3 regions of the Hydrogenispora ethanolica genome follow, and region 1 is predicted to be linked to each of the others. Evidence: riboswitches for the same ligand, from Rfam matches in the RefSeq annotation. Region 1 holds a riboswitch; each other region holds the start of a gene.
What was found. A riboswitch is a leader RNA that binds a small molecule or an ion and turns the genes downstream of it on or off. The one in region 1 is predicted to bind thiamine pyrophosphate.
Positions count from the first base shown of each region.

Region 2: it holds a riboswitch for thiamine pyrophosphate, as region 1 does, so the genes downstream of both, EDC14_RS07535 (thiamine-phosphate synthase family protein) here and thiC (phosphomethylpyrimidine synthase ThiC) in region 1, are expected to answer to the same signal.
Region 3: it holds a riboswitch for thiamine pyrophosphate, as region 1 does, so the genes downstream of both, thiD (bifunctional hydroxymethylpyrimidine kinase/phosphomethylpyrimidine kinase) here and thiC (phosphomethylpyrimidine synthase ThiC) in region 1, are expected to answer to the same signal.

Region 1 covers NZ_SLUN01000002.1:130,050-135,224, forward strand. The annotation lists gene tmk (dTMP kinase) at 419-1,096, shown strand; gene EDC14_RS02215 (nitroreductase family protein) at 1,199-1,765, opposite strand; TPP riboswitch at 2,135-2,247, shown strand; gene thiC (phosphomethylpyrimidine synthase ThiC) at 2,346-3,641, shown strand; gene EDC14_RS26560 (hypothetical protein) at 3,761-3,910, shown strand; gene EDC14_RS02225 (NAD(P)H-dependent oxidoreductase) at 3,889-5,175, opposite strand, start outside.
Region 2 covers NZ_SLUN01000006.1:183,017-188,191, forward strand. The annotation lists gene EDC14_RS07515 (TrpB-like pyridoxal phosphate-dependent enzyme) at 1-872, shown strand, start outside; gene EDC14_RS07520 (AAA family ATPase) at 912-1,427, opposite strand; gene EDC14_RS07525 (cupin domain-containing protein) at 1,593-1,928, shown strand; gene EDC14_RS07530 (GNAT family N-acetyltransferase) at 1,950-2,495, shown strand; TPP riboswitch at 2,584-2,696, shown strand; gene EDC14_RS07535 (thiamine-phosphate synthase family protein) at 2,838-4,415, shown strand; gene EDC14_RS07540 (GxxExxY protein) at 4,770-5,153, shown strand.
Region 3 covers NZ_SLUN01000039.1:46,132-51,306, forward strand. The annotation lists gene EDC14_RS22435 (methyl-accepting chemotaxis protein) at 1-2,421, shown strand, start outside; TPP riboswitch at 2,501-2,614, shown strand; gene thiD (bifunctional hydroxymethylpyrimidine kinase/phosphomethylpyrimidine kinase) at 2,711-3,520, shown strand; gene thiM (hydroxyethylthiazole kinase) at 3,576-4,388, shown strand; gene thiE (thiamine phosphate synthase) at 4,378-5,028, shown strand; gene ychF (redox-regulated ATPase YchF) at 5,155-5,175, shown strand, end outside.

The sequences.
Region 1 (5,175 bases):
CTCTTCATTTCATCGCGGCGTTGCGGTGACTTTTACCCGGTGAAACGATCGTCGCTGGGGAGAGATCTTGTGAATTAATATGGGAAAATGAATATTTTTAAAATAGGTACTCCGTAAATGAAGAAGGAATTTTAATAGCCACAGAGAAAAATTAAGTCGAGTTCCTGTATATAAAATTGAAGTATCTATTCTATATTGACGAGTTAAAGAGTGGCAAGTTTAAGTATGCGGTTTATTTAATGAAGGCGGTGGAGGAGTACTAATTTTGAAAGATTATGAATTGAAGCAAAAATTAGATTCTTAAATTAATATTTACTGAAACGATTTTGTATGAAATGGACCGAAAATTATCTTGAAACATGCGAACCAGAAAAATATACGAAAAATATCATATTAATGTTATAACAGGAGAGCTAGAGTGATAATTACAATCGAAGGTTTAGATGGAGCTGGCAAATCAGTCCAGATAAATTTATTGAAGGACTATCTACGAAGCAAATCAATTCAATTTAAGTATGTTCATTTTCCCAGAATCGATTCACCGGTCTATGGCGAGTTAATCGCTAGTTTTTTAAGGGGCGAACTGGGAGAGCTCGATCCAAAGTTAATTGCATTGCTTTATGCCGGTGACAGGGACAATGCAAAAACAATGTTATTAGAATGGATAAAACAAGGGTATTTAGTGATTTTAGATAGATACGTTTACTCTAATATTGCGTTTCAGTGCGCTAAATTGCGTGATGAATTGGAAAAGCAAAATTTGAAAGAATGGATTCAAAATTTAGAGTATAATTATAACAAAATTCCAAAACCCGATCTGTCTTTATTTTTGCATGTCCCGTTTGAGTTTGTAGAAAACCAATTAAGAAAAAGCAGGCAAGGAAAGGATCGCGAATATCTTAATGGCAAGGAAGATATTCATGAAGTGAATCTGAATTTGCAAAAACAAGTTGAAAAGGAATACGTGAAGTTAACCCAGGAAAATGAAGATTTTCTTTTAATAAAATGTTCAAATGATATGAATGAGATGCTATTGCCAGCTCATATACATGGTAAGCTCATCGAGGTCCTTCAAGCAAAAGGGGTTATTGAGTGAAGAAAACGATTTTATGTTTTCCGAAGATATCTCTAGGACAGGAGCAACCAAACCAGATCCACAGGATTATATAAAATCGCTACATCCTGACGAAAGCTAAAATCATCTAATATACGTAATAAGATTGGGCTTTCGCTCCGGTACATGGACAGTTGCATCTCTCTTATACCCGAGCACCACCGAATCGTAGGGTTTGTAATCAACGGGTATTTTTAATTCCCTGCGCAATGCGGGGCCCTGGGGTGAGTCAAATGCCATCAGGACAAAGTAGATCCAGCACGACCCCAGCCCGATGGATTCCGCGGCCAGCAGTAAGTTCTGAGTGGCGGCGGCGCAATCCGCGTCGAGCGGCATCGGAGCCCGCTCGCTGCCGGAGACAATGATCAGCGTGGGCGCGCCATACAGACAATTGAAATGATCATTGTTACCCAGTTCCTTTAAAAATTCGATGGGCATTTGCCTGGCTGCTTCTTTGGCTGCCAGATTCAGCCGCTCGAGCAAGGCCCTGTTTTGGACGGCTGTAAAATGCCATGCCTGGTCCCCGGCGTTGGGAGCATACAACCCCGCTTCCAGCACCACCTGTAACTCCTCTTCCTTTATCTGCTCCTCTTGATAGCTTCGAATGCTCCTGCGCTGTTGAATGATTTTTAAAGTCTCATTGACGATCATCCAAATCATCTCCAGTTCAAAATTTTGGGAAGTACCCTTTGGCAACAGGGTCTGACCAGTATAGAAATTTTTTCCTCCGCTTCCAGCAATATAATTGTACCGCTATTCTTGAGCGCTGTCTTGTAGAGATTACATGGAGGAATCAAATATTTGCGAAACTCGGCCTATCCCAAGAGTGAGTATAGGCAAAAACCCCGGCGGCTACAAGATGAAAGGACTCTGCCCTGACCGGGATGAAATATTTAGCAAAATTCCAGCCATGAAACCGTCTAAGATGCTCATCCAATCCGCCTTTGGTCCCGGACTGAAAATTGCATTTTGCGATCGGTTGTGATATGATGAAACCGATCGCCAATTGAATATCGGTCCATGGAACACTAGGGGAGTCGGAGAGGCCGGCTGAGATTAAGAACCGCTGAGTTCTTTAACCCTTCAAACCTGATCTGGATCATACCAGCGAAGGGAAGTGATAGCGCCAGTCCCATATTGCGGGCACACGGAGCACAAATCTATCCTGGATTTGTGCTTTTCTTTTTATCGCCGGAGCGCGGCAAGCAAATAAAAGCGGAGGAAAAACGATATGACATATACCACGCAGATGGATGCGGCCAGGCAAGGACTGATCACCCGGGAGATGGAGCAGGTGGCCGCCAAGGAAGGGATCGTCGCGGCGACTATCCGGGACTGGGTCGCGGCGGGCCGGGTGGCGATCCCCGCCAACAAGCGGCACCGTTCGCTGGATGCCTGCGGCATCGGCACCGGGCTCCGCACCAAGATCAATGTAAATCTGGGAATCTCTAAGGATTGTTACGACATCGAGCAGGAAATGGCCAAGGTGCGGCGGGCGTTGGAACTTAGGGCCGACGCCATCATGGACCTGAGCTCCTTCGGCAAGACCGCCGAGTTCCGCGCCGGCCTGCTGGCCCTCTCCCCGGCCGCCGTGGGCACGGTGCCGATCTATGACGCCATCGGGTTTTATGACAAAGAGCTTCAGGAGATCCGGGCCGAGGAGTTTCTTGAGGTGGTCGAGCGGCACGCCGCCGACGGGGTCGATTTTATGACCATTCATGCCGGGCTGAACCGGGACATGGTGGAAAAGTTCAAGCGGAACCCGCGCCTGACCCATATCGTCTCGCGCGGCGGTTCGCTCCTTTACGCCTGGATGGAACTGAACGGGAGCGAGAATCCTTTTTACGAGCATTTCGATAAAATTCTGGAGATCTGCCGGGAATACGATGTCACGCTGAGTCTGGGCGACGCCTTGCGGCCCGGCTGCATCCAGGACGCGACCGACGCCTGCCAGATTCAGGAGCTGATCACGCTGGGGGAATTGACCCGGCGGGCCTGGGAGCGCAACGTCCAGGTGATGATCGAGGGACCAGGCCATATGAAGATCGATGAGATCGCCGCCAATGTCACCCTGCAGAAGCGGCTCTGCCACGGCGCGCCCTTCTATGTGCTGGGCCCGCTGGTGACCGATGTCGCGCCGGGATACGACCATATCACGTCGGCCATCGGCGGCGCCATCGCCGCGGCGGCCGGCGCCGACTTCCTCTGCTACGTGACGCCCGCCGAACATCTCCGCCTTCCCACCCTGGCCGATATGGAGGAAGGGATCATGGCCTCCCGGATCGCGGCCCATGCCGGCGACCTGGCCAAGGGGTTGCCGGGCGCCGCCGAATGGGACCGCCGGATGAGCCAGGCCCGGGTCGCTTTGGATTGGGAGTCCATGTTCGATCTGGCGCTGGATCCGGCCAAGGCCCGGCGCTACCGGGAAGAGTCCCGGCCGGAGCATGAGGACTCCTGCACCATGTGCGGCAAGATCTGCGCGATGCGGACCATGAATCAGCTATTAAAAGGCGGAGCTACGCTTTAAAAGCGTTGTGATAAACCCAGTCCGAAGGTCAGGGTGAACACAAAAGCTCAGAGAAGCAAGTGATAAAGTCGATTTTTAAACCTTTTACGGCTGAATCGGTTGAAAAGAGACTTTATCACATGGCTTCTAAAGCCGTTCCCCGGACCCGGTTCGCCGGAATTGCCCGCGGCCGCCGCCAGACCGGCAGCGGCCGCGAACATAGTAAATCAAGGTTTCGAATCGCCGGAGCGCTGTCGCTGAAGAAGGGCTATGGCTTGAGCACTTTCTGAAAATGCGCGATCATCTGCTGCTTCGTCTCCCGCTGGATCACCCGGCGGACCGGGGGAATCCGGAACAGCACCGTCATGAAGCCGTTGAAGAAGCGTTGGCCCCATTGCTGCTGCGGGAAGTCGTAGAAGCCGTGCCGTTTGAAGTAGCGATGGTCGCCCTGGAAGACGAAACGGAGCCTGCCCCAGATGGCGTCGCGGAAAATGACGGTGGCGGCGACGCCCCGGAAGGTCGCCGGCGGGACGTACTGCTGGTCCGCCAGGCGCACCAGGCGTTCGGCGAGGTCGGCCAGGAGGGCGTCGATCTCCGCTCCGGACCCGGCTTCGTCGGTGACCACCCCTGCCAGATTGGCCCTGTCATATTCCGCCGTGGAATGCAGGATCTCCGTCAGGTTCGGCAGCTGGCTGAGCGGCCCGGAGATAATGTAGGCGAACTGCTTGCCGGTGAAAAGGGGCTGGTGAGTCTTTTCGAAGCGGCGGTCGATAAACAGTTTCCAGCGGGAGGAGAAGTACCGGTCGACGATGGTGCCGGCGTAGACTACGATATCCGCCGCTTCCAACTTCTGGTAAGCCTGCCGCACATCGTCGCTGTCCCCGTAGACGCAGACATTGTCATAGCCGCAGCGGATGCAGCCCAGGCAACCGCCGTTGATCTTCAGCGTATCGAGCTGGAGCCGTTCCACCGGCTCGCTGAAACAGGATTCGAATTTTGCCAGCATCTTGCCGAGATTGGTGTCGCTCCCGGCGGCGTCGGCCACAATCACCACCCGGTGGCCGCGCAGCGCCACCCGCGGCCCGGCCTGGCTTGGGCCCGGAAGGTAGGCGGGCATCGCTGGCGGCAGCGGCTGGTAGCGCCGGGCGGTCGGCGCTTGGACCGCGATATCATGAAAGAAGCCGGCCGCGAAACAGTGAAACTGCTTTCGGAGCTCCTCCTTCAGTAGATCGTCCATCTCTGCCGCGAAATACCCGGTGTATTTCATCTCCAGATCATCACAGACCGCCTGGATGTAATTATGGGCGGTATGGTCGTAAAAATGGATCGAAGTGCTCAGTGCGGCGGCATATTTATGCCGGAAGGCGGCAGCCGCGCCGCGTTCCCGGATCAGTTCGATAAACCGTTTGTAATCGGCATGTACCAGAAAGATATAAAGCGGAAAGGCCCACAGCACTCCATCAGCGGCCGCCACCGCGGCGATGACCTCCTCAAACAGAGACGGTTCCTTCTCCAGTTGCCGGATCGACTGCGCGATGTGAAAGATCTTGAATTG
Region 2 (5,175 bases), on a different contig from region 1:
AACAGAAGCCCTACCGTAAGCTGTTGATGGAGACTTACGGCGCTGAGGTGATTCCCAGCCCCAGCCGGTTGACTGCGGCGGGCCGGCGGATCCTGGCCGAGCATCCCGACTCCCTGGGGAGTCTGGGGATCGCCATCAGCGAGGCGGTGGAGGACGCCGCCAGCCACGATGACACCAATTATGCCCTGGGCAGCGTCTTGAACCATGTCATCCTGCACCAGACGATCATCGGTTTGGAGGCCAAGCGCCAGCTGGAGAAGGTGGATGAGTACCCCGACATCGTCATTGGCTGTTGCGGCGGGGGCAGCAACTTCTCCGGGATCAGTTTCCCGTTCCTCCATGACAAGATGAGGGACGGCAGGAAGCTCCGGGCCATCGCGGTGGAGCCGAAAGCCTGCCCGACCCTGACCAAGGGCAAGTTCGCCTATGATTACGGCGATACCGCCCAGCTGACGCCGATCACCAAGATGTATACCCTGGGCCACGGCTTCGTGCCGCCCGGGATTCATGCCGGAGGCTTGCGCTACCACGGCGATTCGGCTCTGGTGAGCCAGCTCTATCACGATGGCCTGATCGAGGCGCAGGCCGTCTTCCAGAAGGATGTCTTCCGGAACGCCGTCTTTTTTGCCCAGACCGAGGGAATTCTGCCGGCGCCCGAGTCGGCCCACGCCATCAGCGCGGTCGTCGAGGAGGCGCTGCGCTGCAAGGAGCGGGGCGAGGAGCAAGTGATCCTGTTCTGCCTCAGCGGGCACGGACATTTCGATCTGGCGGCCTATGAGGGGTATCTCCGCGATCATCTGGAGGATGTCGATTACTCGGAGGCGATGGTGGAGGAGGGAATGGCCTGTCTGCCCCAGGTGCAAGTGGGCTGAGAGTCACGGACCAAGCCGTCGCTGGCGCGACGGCTTTTATCATTCTGCCGGGAGTGCCGGCCCGGACGGAATCTGCCGCAGGACCCGGGCGACGACATCCGCCGCGGGCAGGCTGGAAGTGTCGATTTTGGCGGTGTTTAAGGAATGGTAGAGTTTCAACCTTTCCAGGCTTAGCGTGATCTGCTCCTCAGTCCGGCCGTCCCGCGCCATCCGTTCCCGCAACGCTTCGGGGGAGCAGACCAGCGAGATTTTGACCAGCTCGATGGGAATATCCCGGAGCGGGGCCAGGATCAGATCGAAGATGAATTCGTAATGCATCACCCAGTTGAAGAGGACGTATTCGAAGGAGGAATTGGACAGGAAGTTCCGCAGCAGGTGGGTGATGTTGTCCTCGACCATCCGGCAGTTCTCCTCGGTCACGACGAAGGGGTTCATCATCCAGCACCAGTCGCCGTCGAGCCAGACCGAGGGCGCGAGCCGGCGGTGGAGTTCCCGGCAGACGGTGGTCTTGCCGACGCCGGGCGGTCCGTTGATAATGATCAGTTTTTTGGTCATGGGTATTCTCCTGCAATGGACATGAATTGGAAGCGCCTGATTTGCGAGAAACGATTCATTAATTTCCGCAAAAGAATTCAGATTGCATATTGGTTCAACACGGATGGCGGGATTTTCCTGCCGAAGATCGTAACTTGATTAAAAATTTCAGATGGAGTGATTAGAATGTCCGAATTGTTTCCCGCGCCCGTTCTGGCCTTGCCGGAGGCGGACATCCCCTTGCCGGGGATCAAGGCCTATCTTTCGCAGGCCGAAAACCACCAGATCATCTTCATGGAATTCAGCCAAGACGTGGATCTGGCCGAACATGCCCACGCCGCGCAATGGGGCATCGTCCTGGAAGGCCGGATCGACTTGTGCATCGACGGCGTTCCCCATAGCTTCACCAAGGGAGACCGCTATTTTCTCCCCGCCGGAGTCAAGCATTCCGGAAAAATCTACGCCGGGTACGCGGATATGACGTATTTCGATCAAAAAGACCGCTATCAGGCCAAAAAATAGGATGGAGAGGGGGAGGACCCGGTGTTAATCGGCGAGCAGGTTACGATCCGGCCGTTGCAAAAGGATGACCTGGAGCTGCTCTATCAATGGCGGAGCGATCAAGAGAGCATGGGTGGGTTCATGGATACGATATTGGTAAATGAAGAGAAATTTTTGGAGGGAATGGAAGCCGTGCTCGGGGATAAGGGCCGGCTGGATGCGCTGATCGAGGACCTGGAGGGCAACCCCATCGGCATCCTTAGCTACCATGAAGTCGCCGGGAGCAATGTGGCGCTGGAGATCGGCATCCTGATCGCCGAACCTTCGGCCCGGGGCAAGGGGATCGGTCGGGAATGCCTGGAGCTTTTCGTGGACCACTTGTTTGGGACCAAGCCGCTGATGCGGGTCCAGTTCCTGACCCGCGTCGACAATCACGGAATGCGCCGCAGCGGCGAGAAGGCCGGTTTCAGCCTTGAGGGAGTGTTGCGGAAATTCGCCTTGGTTCAGGGGGAGTACCGGGATTTCTGTATGATGGCCATCACCCGGGACGATTGGAAGGCAATGCGTAGTCCGGAGAAAAGCCGATAAAGGACCGTCGCTGGCGATTTTGGCCGAATCCATTGACATCCGCCGCCGGAAAGACTAAACTGAATGTAGGTTTCAAAACAATTGCATAGCCAAGTTGACGGGGAGCTGGATGAATCCGGCTGAGAGGGAACTGCTTTTCTGTTCCGACCCATAGAACCTGATCTGGATAATGCCGGCGAAGGGAAAAAAGGTGATCAAAGCTATACGCCTCCGTTGGCGCGTATAGCTTTTTTATTTTGGTTTGCGGGATCATCAGGCCGGCTCCATGGAAGGTTAAGCTTGCACAACTGCGATTTCAAACGGATTCCAAAATCAAACTATTATTTAAGGAGGAACCAACCCATGATCGGCAAAGTCAATGATGATTTTTTTCAGCGCAACATTATCGCGAGCGTCGGCCATGAGAACTCGCGGGTGGTGATCGGACCCGCCATGGGGGTGGACGCGGCGATCCTGCGGGTGGGCGACGGCTATATGGCCATTGCCGAGGATCCGATCTTCCCGAGCCTGAATATGTCCCCGGAGGATTTCGCTTTTCTCACGGTCCATATTGGCGCCAGCGACGTGGCGGTGATGGGGATCCGGCCCCGGTACATGACCTATTCGCTGTTGCTGCCGCCGGGCACGGCCGAAGCATACGTCGGCTCGCTCATCGCCAACATCAGCCGGTATGCGGCGGAACTGGGGATCGCCATTGTGGGCGGCCACACCGGTTTCTACGGGGCGGTGACCGTTCCGACCATCGGCGGGATCACGGTCTGGGGCCATGGCGACGCCTATGTTTCCCCCAAAGGGGCGCGGGAAGGCGATGACATCGTCATGACCAAGGGGGCCGGCGTGGAAGCGGCGGCGCTATTGGCCTACGAACTAAAAGATCAGCTGCTGCGAAGCCTGCCGGCGGAGATCGTCAAACGGGCGGCGGCGCGCCTGCGGGAGGTGTCGGTGGTCCGGGACGCCGCCATCGCGGCCCGCAACCCCGGCGTCCACGCCATGCATGACGCCACCGAGGGCGGACTGAAGCGGGGCCTCTGGGAGATCGCCCAGGCCGCGAAGCAGGGGATCGCGGTCCGCAGGGACGATATCTTGATTCCCGAGGATATCCGGGCGGTTTGCGGTTATTTCGGACTGGACCCCTGGGAAGTCATCAGCGAGGGCACTCTGGTCCTGACCTGCGCGCCGGAGTATACGCCGGAATTGTTGGCCGCCTACGGCGAGGCCGGAATTCCGGCCCGGATCATCGGCAAGGTGACCGGTCCGGAGAAAGGCTGCGTCTACGCAGCGGGAGGCCAAAGTTTCCCGCTGGTTCCCCCGGCCATCGATCAATTCTGGGATGTCTTCTTCAACGCCGCCGCCGTCATTCAGGAACGGTCGCAGCGCCCCGAACAGCAAAGAGCTCAAAAGCTCTGCCGGGAGCTTCAGGAAACCGTGAACCGCTTGTGCCAGCGGGAGCTGGCTCCGCTGCTGCCGGAGATCGGCGCCAACATCGCTTATGCCGCCGCGGACAGCGAGACCCTCGACCAAGTGGCCGGCATCCCGGGCCGGATCATCCGGGTCAAGGGGAAAGCGGTGGCCAGCACCGCGCCGGAGATGGGAGCCAGCACGTATATGGGAAATACGCTATTGATCGTGAGAAAATATTTCCCGGAGGCGCGTTGCGTCATCAACCTGCGGAATAACGAGGCGATCCGCCGGGCCTGCCGCAAAGGGGATTACCGGATTGCCGAGATGCCGGTCCCCGAGGGCTACCGGCAGTCGGACGAGGATTTTGCGCGCGACCTTGAGGCGGTGCTGCGGAGTTGCGGGGAGTTGCCGGATGTCATCGCGATCCCGGACCGGTTGAATCTGGAGAAGCTTATTTTGCTATTGGGAAGTACGCTGGAGGAGCTGGAAGGCAAGATAATGCGGATCACTCAAGAGTGATCCGAGAGGGGGGAGGACCCGCCACAAGATGTGTAGCGGGTCTTTTTTGCTTTTGGGAGGAGGTGACAGGGCCGCTTATTTCTATGAGATATAAAACCGCCTTCATAATCGGGAGCAAGCGGAAAGACGGATTTTTTGTTATATTGTGGTATAATTGGGATAGAAGTGACGCTGGGTTTGCTTGACTTCGGCGCAGAACTCATGAACCGGGAATATATTCATTGTGTCAATCGCCCTGAATGATAGTACTCCGCGCCTTTGCGCCTCCGCGGGAGGAGAAATAATAGGCCGGGGAAGAGTGATTCGGGGGGGGGAATTATATTATCTCCCGCAGAGGCGCGGAGGCGCAGAGAAATGACGGAAAATGAAATTGGGGCGCTCATAGTCGATACGGCAATTAGAGTGCATCGCGAACTCGGGCCCGGTCTGCTTGAATCGGTATATGCGGTAATATTGGAATACGAACTGAAGCAACGGGGTTTACAAGTTAAACGGGAGGTGCCGATTCCGATTGTATATAAAGAAATTCAATTTGATGAGAGTTTCCGGGCCGATCTGATTGTGGAAGGAAAAGTTATCGTGGAGCTAAAGTCGGTAGAACAGGTAACAGCCGCTCATAAAAAGCAGGTTCAAACATATTTGAGGCTTACTGGCTGCAAGCTTGGATACTTGCTCAACTTCGGCGAAGAACTCATGAAATCGGGAATAACCCGTTGTGTCAATCATCTTGAATCATAAAAACTCCGCGTCTTTGCGCCTC
Region 3 (5,175 bases), on a different contig from region 1:
TCGTTCATCAAGATGGTGGACAATATCCGCGAACAAGCGAGTGTGGCCCAGCGGGTTGCCGCCGGCGATTTAACGGTGGAAGTCGTCCAAAAATCGGAGCAGGATATTTTGGCCCTCAGCATGAAACAGGTCGTACAATCGCTTCATAATTTGAATGACGAAGTAACCCGTTTGACGGGCGCCGCCATGCAGGGCAGGCTGGATACCCGGGCCGACGGTAGCGGGCTGGGCGGCGATTTCCGGAAGATTATTGAGGGCGTTAACAAGACTCTGGACACGGTTGTCGGCAATTTCGAAGCGATTCCCGCGCCGATCCAATTCATGGACAGTCAGTTGCGGATTCAATACATCAATCAAACCGGGGCGGACTTCGTCGGGAAGAGCAAGGAAGAGTTGGTCGGAAAGAACTGTGCCGATCTTTGGCAGTCGACCAAATGCGGAACCCGGGAATGCCCATGTCAGGTGGCCATGGAGCAAAACTCGACCTACACTTGCAGCAATGATGCAATGATCGGCGACCACGAGGTGAGCATTTTCTGCGCCGCGGCTCCTTTGAAGAATGACCAGGGCGAGGTCGTCGGTTCCTTCGAATTTATGACCGATCAGACTGCGATTACCAAAGCCATGCGGATAGCCGAAAAAGTAAACCAGTTCCAGAAAGACGAAGTTGCGAAGCTGGTTCAGGGATTGGGCAAGTTGGCAGCCGGTGACCTGGACTTCACCATCGAAGCGGCCCCGGGCGATGCGGACACTTTCGAGGTCAGGCAGAATTTTGTATTGATTCATCAAGCGTTGCACCAGAGCATCGCGGCGATTCAACAACTGATCGCCGATACCGATATCCTCGTCCAGGCGGCGACTGCCGGCCAGTTGGAAGTCAGGGTCGACGCGGCAAGGCACGGCGGAGACTTCGGGAAGATCGTCGCCGGGATCAACCGGACTCTTGATGCCATTGTGGAGCCTCTCAACGATGCCAATCAAGTGTTGCGAAAGATCGGAATGAATGATTTTACCCTGGCGATGGACTCCGAAAAATATCAGGGAATGCTGCGGCAGTTTGCCAAAGAGATCAATGAGGTCCGTTCCGGTTTCCTGGGAATCCAGGAGATCGTGGTGGCGGTCTCGCAAGGTGATACCGCTCGCTTTGAGGAAGGCGAGCGGCTCAGTCGGCGTTCGGAGAATGACCAGTTATTGCCGGCCATCAATACCATGATGCAAACGATTCGCGGCCTGATCCAAGAAGTGACCCGCTTGACCGAATCGGCGATTAATGGCGATTTGAAGGTGCGGGGCGAAGCCGCCCGGTTTACCGGCGGCTATCAACAGATTGTCACCGGGTTCAACCAAACGCTCGATGCGGTCATTCAACCGGTCAACGAGGCGGCCTCGGTTCTGGAAGAGATCGGGAAAGGAAATCTGGCGGTCCAAGTCCAGGGAGACTACCGGGGCGATCACCGCAAGATCGCGGATGCCCTCAATCAGACGATAAAAACCCTGAACGAAGTTTTGGGAGAGTTCGGCAAAGCTGCGGATCAAGTCGCTTCCGGAGCCCGCCATGTCTCCGATTCCAGCCAGGTGCTGTCGCAAGCCGCTACGGAGCAGGCCAGCACAGTCCAGCAGATTACCGCCTCGATGGCTGAGATCGCAGACCAAACCCGACAGAACGCGACTCATGCCAGCCAAGCCAATCAGCTGGCGCTCGCCGCCAAGGAACAAGCCATTCAAGGCGATGAGCAGATGCTGGCGATGCTCACCGCGATGACGGACATCAATGAAGCGTCGCGGAATATCTCCAAAATTATCAAGGTAATCGATGAGATTGCTTTCCAAACCAATATCCTGGCCCTAAACGCCGCGGTCGAGGCGGCCCGGGCCGGCCAGCACGGGAAGGGATTCGCGGTGGTGGCTGAGGAGGTTCGGAATCTGGCCGGCCGGAGCGCCAACGCGGCCAAAGAGACGACCACGCTGATCGAAGGCTCGATGAAGAAAGTGGCGACCGGAACCAAGATTGCCAACCAAACCGCGGATGCGCTCAACCGGATCGTGGAGGGAGTGACCAAGGCCACGTCGCTCGTGGGGGGGATTGCCGAATCCTCGAATGAACAGGCGACCGCCATCACCCAGGTCAACCAGGGCATCTCGCAGGTCGCCAGGGTCACCCAGACCAATACGGCTACCGCGGAAGCGAGCGCTTCAGCCAGTGAAGAGATGGCGAGCCAAGCCGATCTGCTGCGGCAGATCGTCCAAAAATTCAAGCTGCGTGGGGAAGCGGAGCATAACCGGCACTCGGCCGCGCCGGATCAGCGCAGCAAGAAGGGTTCGGAATTGGCCCGGGAAACGATTGCCGGCGGCCTCCGGCAGGCCGCGGCCAACAGTGAAAAATCCCGGAAACCGGATGCCGGTGAGTTCGGAAAGTATTGAAAAAGCGTGGAGTAAATTTGGCCCGAACTATTGATTTTTCAGCATCAAACATGCTATGATAAAAGGCAATTAAATATCCATTGGACACTAGGGGAGTCGGATAGGTCCGGCTGAGATTAAGAACCGTTGAATTCTTTCACCCTTCAAACCTGATCTGGATCATGCCAGCGAAGGGAAGTGATTTGCGCAGGCCCATTGCAATAGCTGTCGCTCAAGCACAGACCGTTCCCGGTTTGTGCTTTTTTATTTCCGCATGGAACCATCGTATTTTACGAAAAGGGGATATTTCATGAAGAAGGCTTTAACCATCGCCGGTTCCGACTCAAGCGGCGGGGCGGGCATCCAGGCTGATTTAAAAACATTTGCCGCTCATGGCGTCTTCGGCATGAGCGCCATCACGGCCATCACGGCCCAAAACACCCAGGCCGTTCTGGCCGTGGCCGAGATCCCGGTGGAGATTGTCGGCCGGCAGATCGACGCCATCTTTGAGGATATCGAGGTGGATGCGGTCAAGATCGGCATGGTATCGCGGCAAACGACCATCATACGCATCTGCGACCGGCTGCGCCACCACGCGGCGCGCAATATTGTCGTGGATCCGGTGATGGTCTCCAAAAGCGGCTGGAACCTGCTGCAGCCGGATGCGTTGGCGGCGCTCCGCAGCGAACTCTTACCGCTAGCGACCGTTCTGACGCCGAACATTCCGGAAGCGGAGATCCTGGCGGGGATGCCCATCCATGACCTGGACGGGATGGCCGAGGCCGCGGCCAGAATCCAAGGATTAGGCCCCGCCTACGTGCTGCTGAAAGGAGGGCACTTGCCGGATAATGCCACGGACATTCTGTATGACGGGAAAGAAATTCATGCGTTGCGTGCCGCCCGGATTGACACCAAAAACACGCATGGCACGGGTTGCACGCTATCGGCGGCGATCGCGGCTAACCTGGCCAAAGGGATGGAGGTCAAGACGGCAGTGGCTGAGGCCAAGGAGTATCTGACCGGAGCAATCGCCCATGCCCTGGCGATCGGCAAAGGGGTCGGACCCACTCATCATTTCTATGACTTATATCGGAAAGCGGGCTGGTTGGATCAGTTCTAAACTCACGATTGCGGGATTTCAAACATTGTATCGGACTTGAGAGGAGAATGGATCAATGCAGAAACTTCAGGCTATTGCTGACCTCCTGACAGAGGTCAAAACGAAAAAACCTTTAGTGCACCATCTTACCAACTATGTGACGGTGAACGATTGCGCCAACATCGTGTTGGCCCTGGGCGGGTCACCGGTAATGGCCGACGATGCGGCCGAAGTGGAGGAGATGGTGGCCATCGCCTCGGCCCTGGTGCTCAATATCGGCACCTTGAACGGACGGACCATCGATTCGATGTTCCTGGCCGGGAAGAGGGCCAACCGGCTCGGGATCCCGGTGGTGTTGGATCCGGTGGGTGCGGGGGCCACAACCTTGCGGACCGCTACCGCGCTCAGATTGGTCCAGGAGATCGAGCTGGCGGTGGTGCGCGGCAATATCGCGGAGATTACGGCCCTCGCCGGAGGCAGCGCCCAGACCCGTGGGGTTGATGCCGCGGGTCCGTGCGCCGACGCGCCGGGGATCGCCGCCGCGCTGGCGCAAAAGCTTGGTTGCGTGGTGGCCGTCACTGGCGCGCAGGACGTGGTGGCCGACGGCAGCCGGATTGGGCTCATCGACAACGGCCATCCCATCTTGGCCAGGGTCACCGGGACCGGTTGCATGGCCACTTCGCTGGTGGGCTGCTATGCCGGGGTCACCCGGGACTATTTCCGGGCCGCCGCCGCCGGAATCATCACCATGGGACTGGCCGGGGAGAAAGCTTTGGCAGCTTTGGCTCCCGATGACGGGATCGGCAGCTTCCGGGTCAAGTTATTGGATCAGATCGATCGCTTGACCCCGGAAGAATTCATCCAAGGGGGAAAATATCATGAGGCGTGAAGCGGCGATCGATTATTCACTTTATTTGGTGACGGACAGCGGTCTCCTGGCGGGCAGAGACTTTTGCCAAAGCGTCGCGGCGGCGCTTCGCGGCGGCGTCTCTCTGGTCCAGCTGCGGGAGAAAGACCGGGGGACGCGGGACTTTTTTGAATTGGCGGTCCGGGTGAAAGCAGTCACCGACCATTATGGCGTGCCCCTGATCATCAATGACCGGCTGGACATCGCGCTGGCGGTCGACGCCGCCGGGCTCCATATCGGCCAGGAGGATCTTCCGGCGGGGCTGGCCCGCCGTTTGCTCGGATCCGGCAAGATCTTGGGCGTCTCCGCCGGCACGCTGGACGAGGCCTTGGCGGCGGAGGACGCCGGTGCGGACTATCTGGGGATTGGAGCCGTCTTCCCCACCGGCACCAAACAAGACGCCCGGGAAGTGGGCCTGGCGGGGTTGCGGGCCGTCACCGCCCGGGTGGGATTGCCCGTGGTGGCCATCGGCGGAATCCAGGAGCAGAATTTACAGTCGGTGCTGGAACAAGAAGTAGCCGGAGTGGCGCTGGTCTCGGCCATCCTTTGCCAGCCGGAGATCGAGCAGGCCGCCCGGAGGCTGCGCGGTTTGGTGGATGGCTGGCGTAACCTTGCCGTCTAGCGGCTGAAGGAGACGCGGCGCCTGAGCCGCCGGCGTTTTTCAAAATAATTTGGTTTGTATTATGACCCGGATTCTTTTATAATAAATAAGGTTGGACACTCATTCGAACCGAAGGAGACTTTGACCTTGAAACTGGGAATCGTCGGA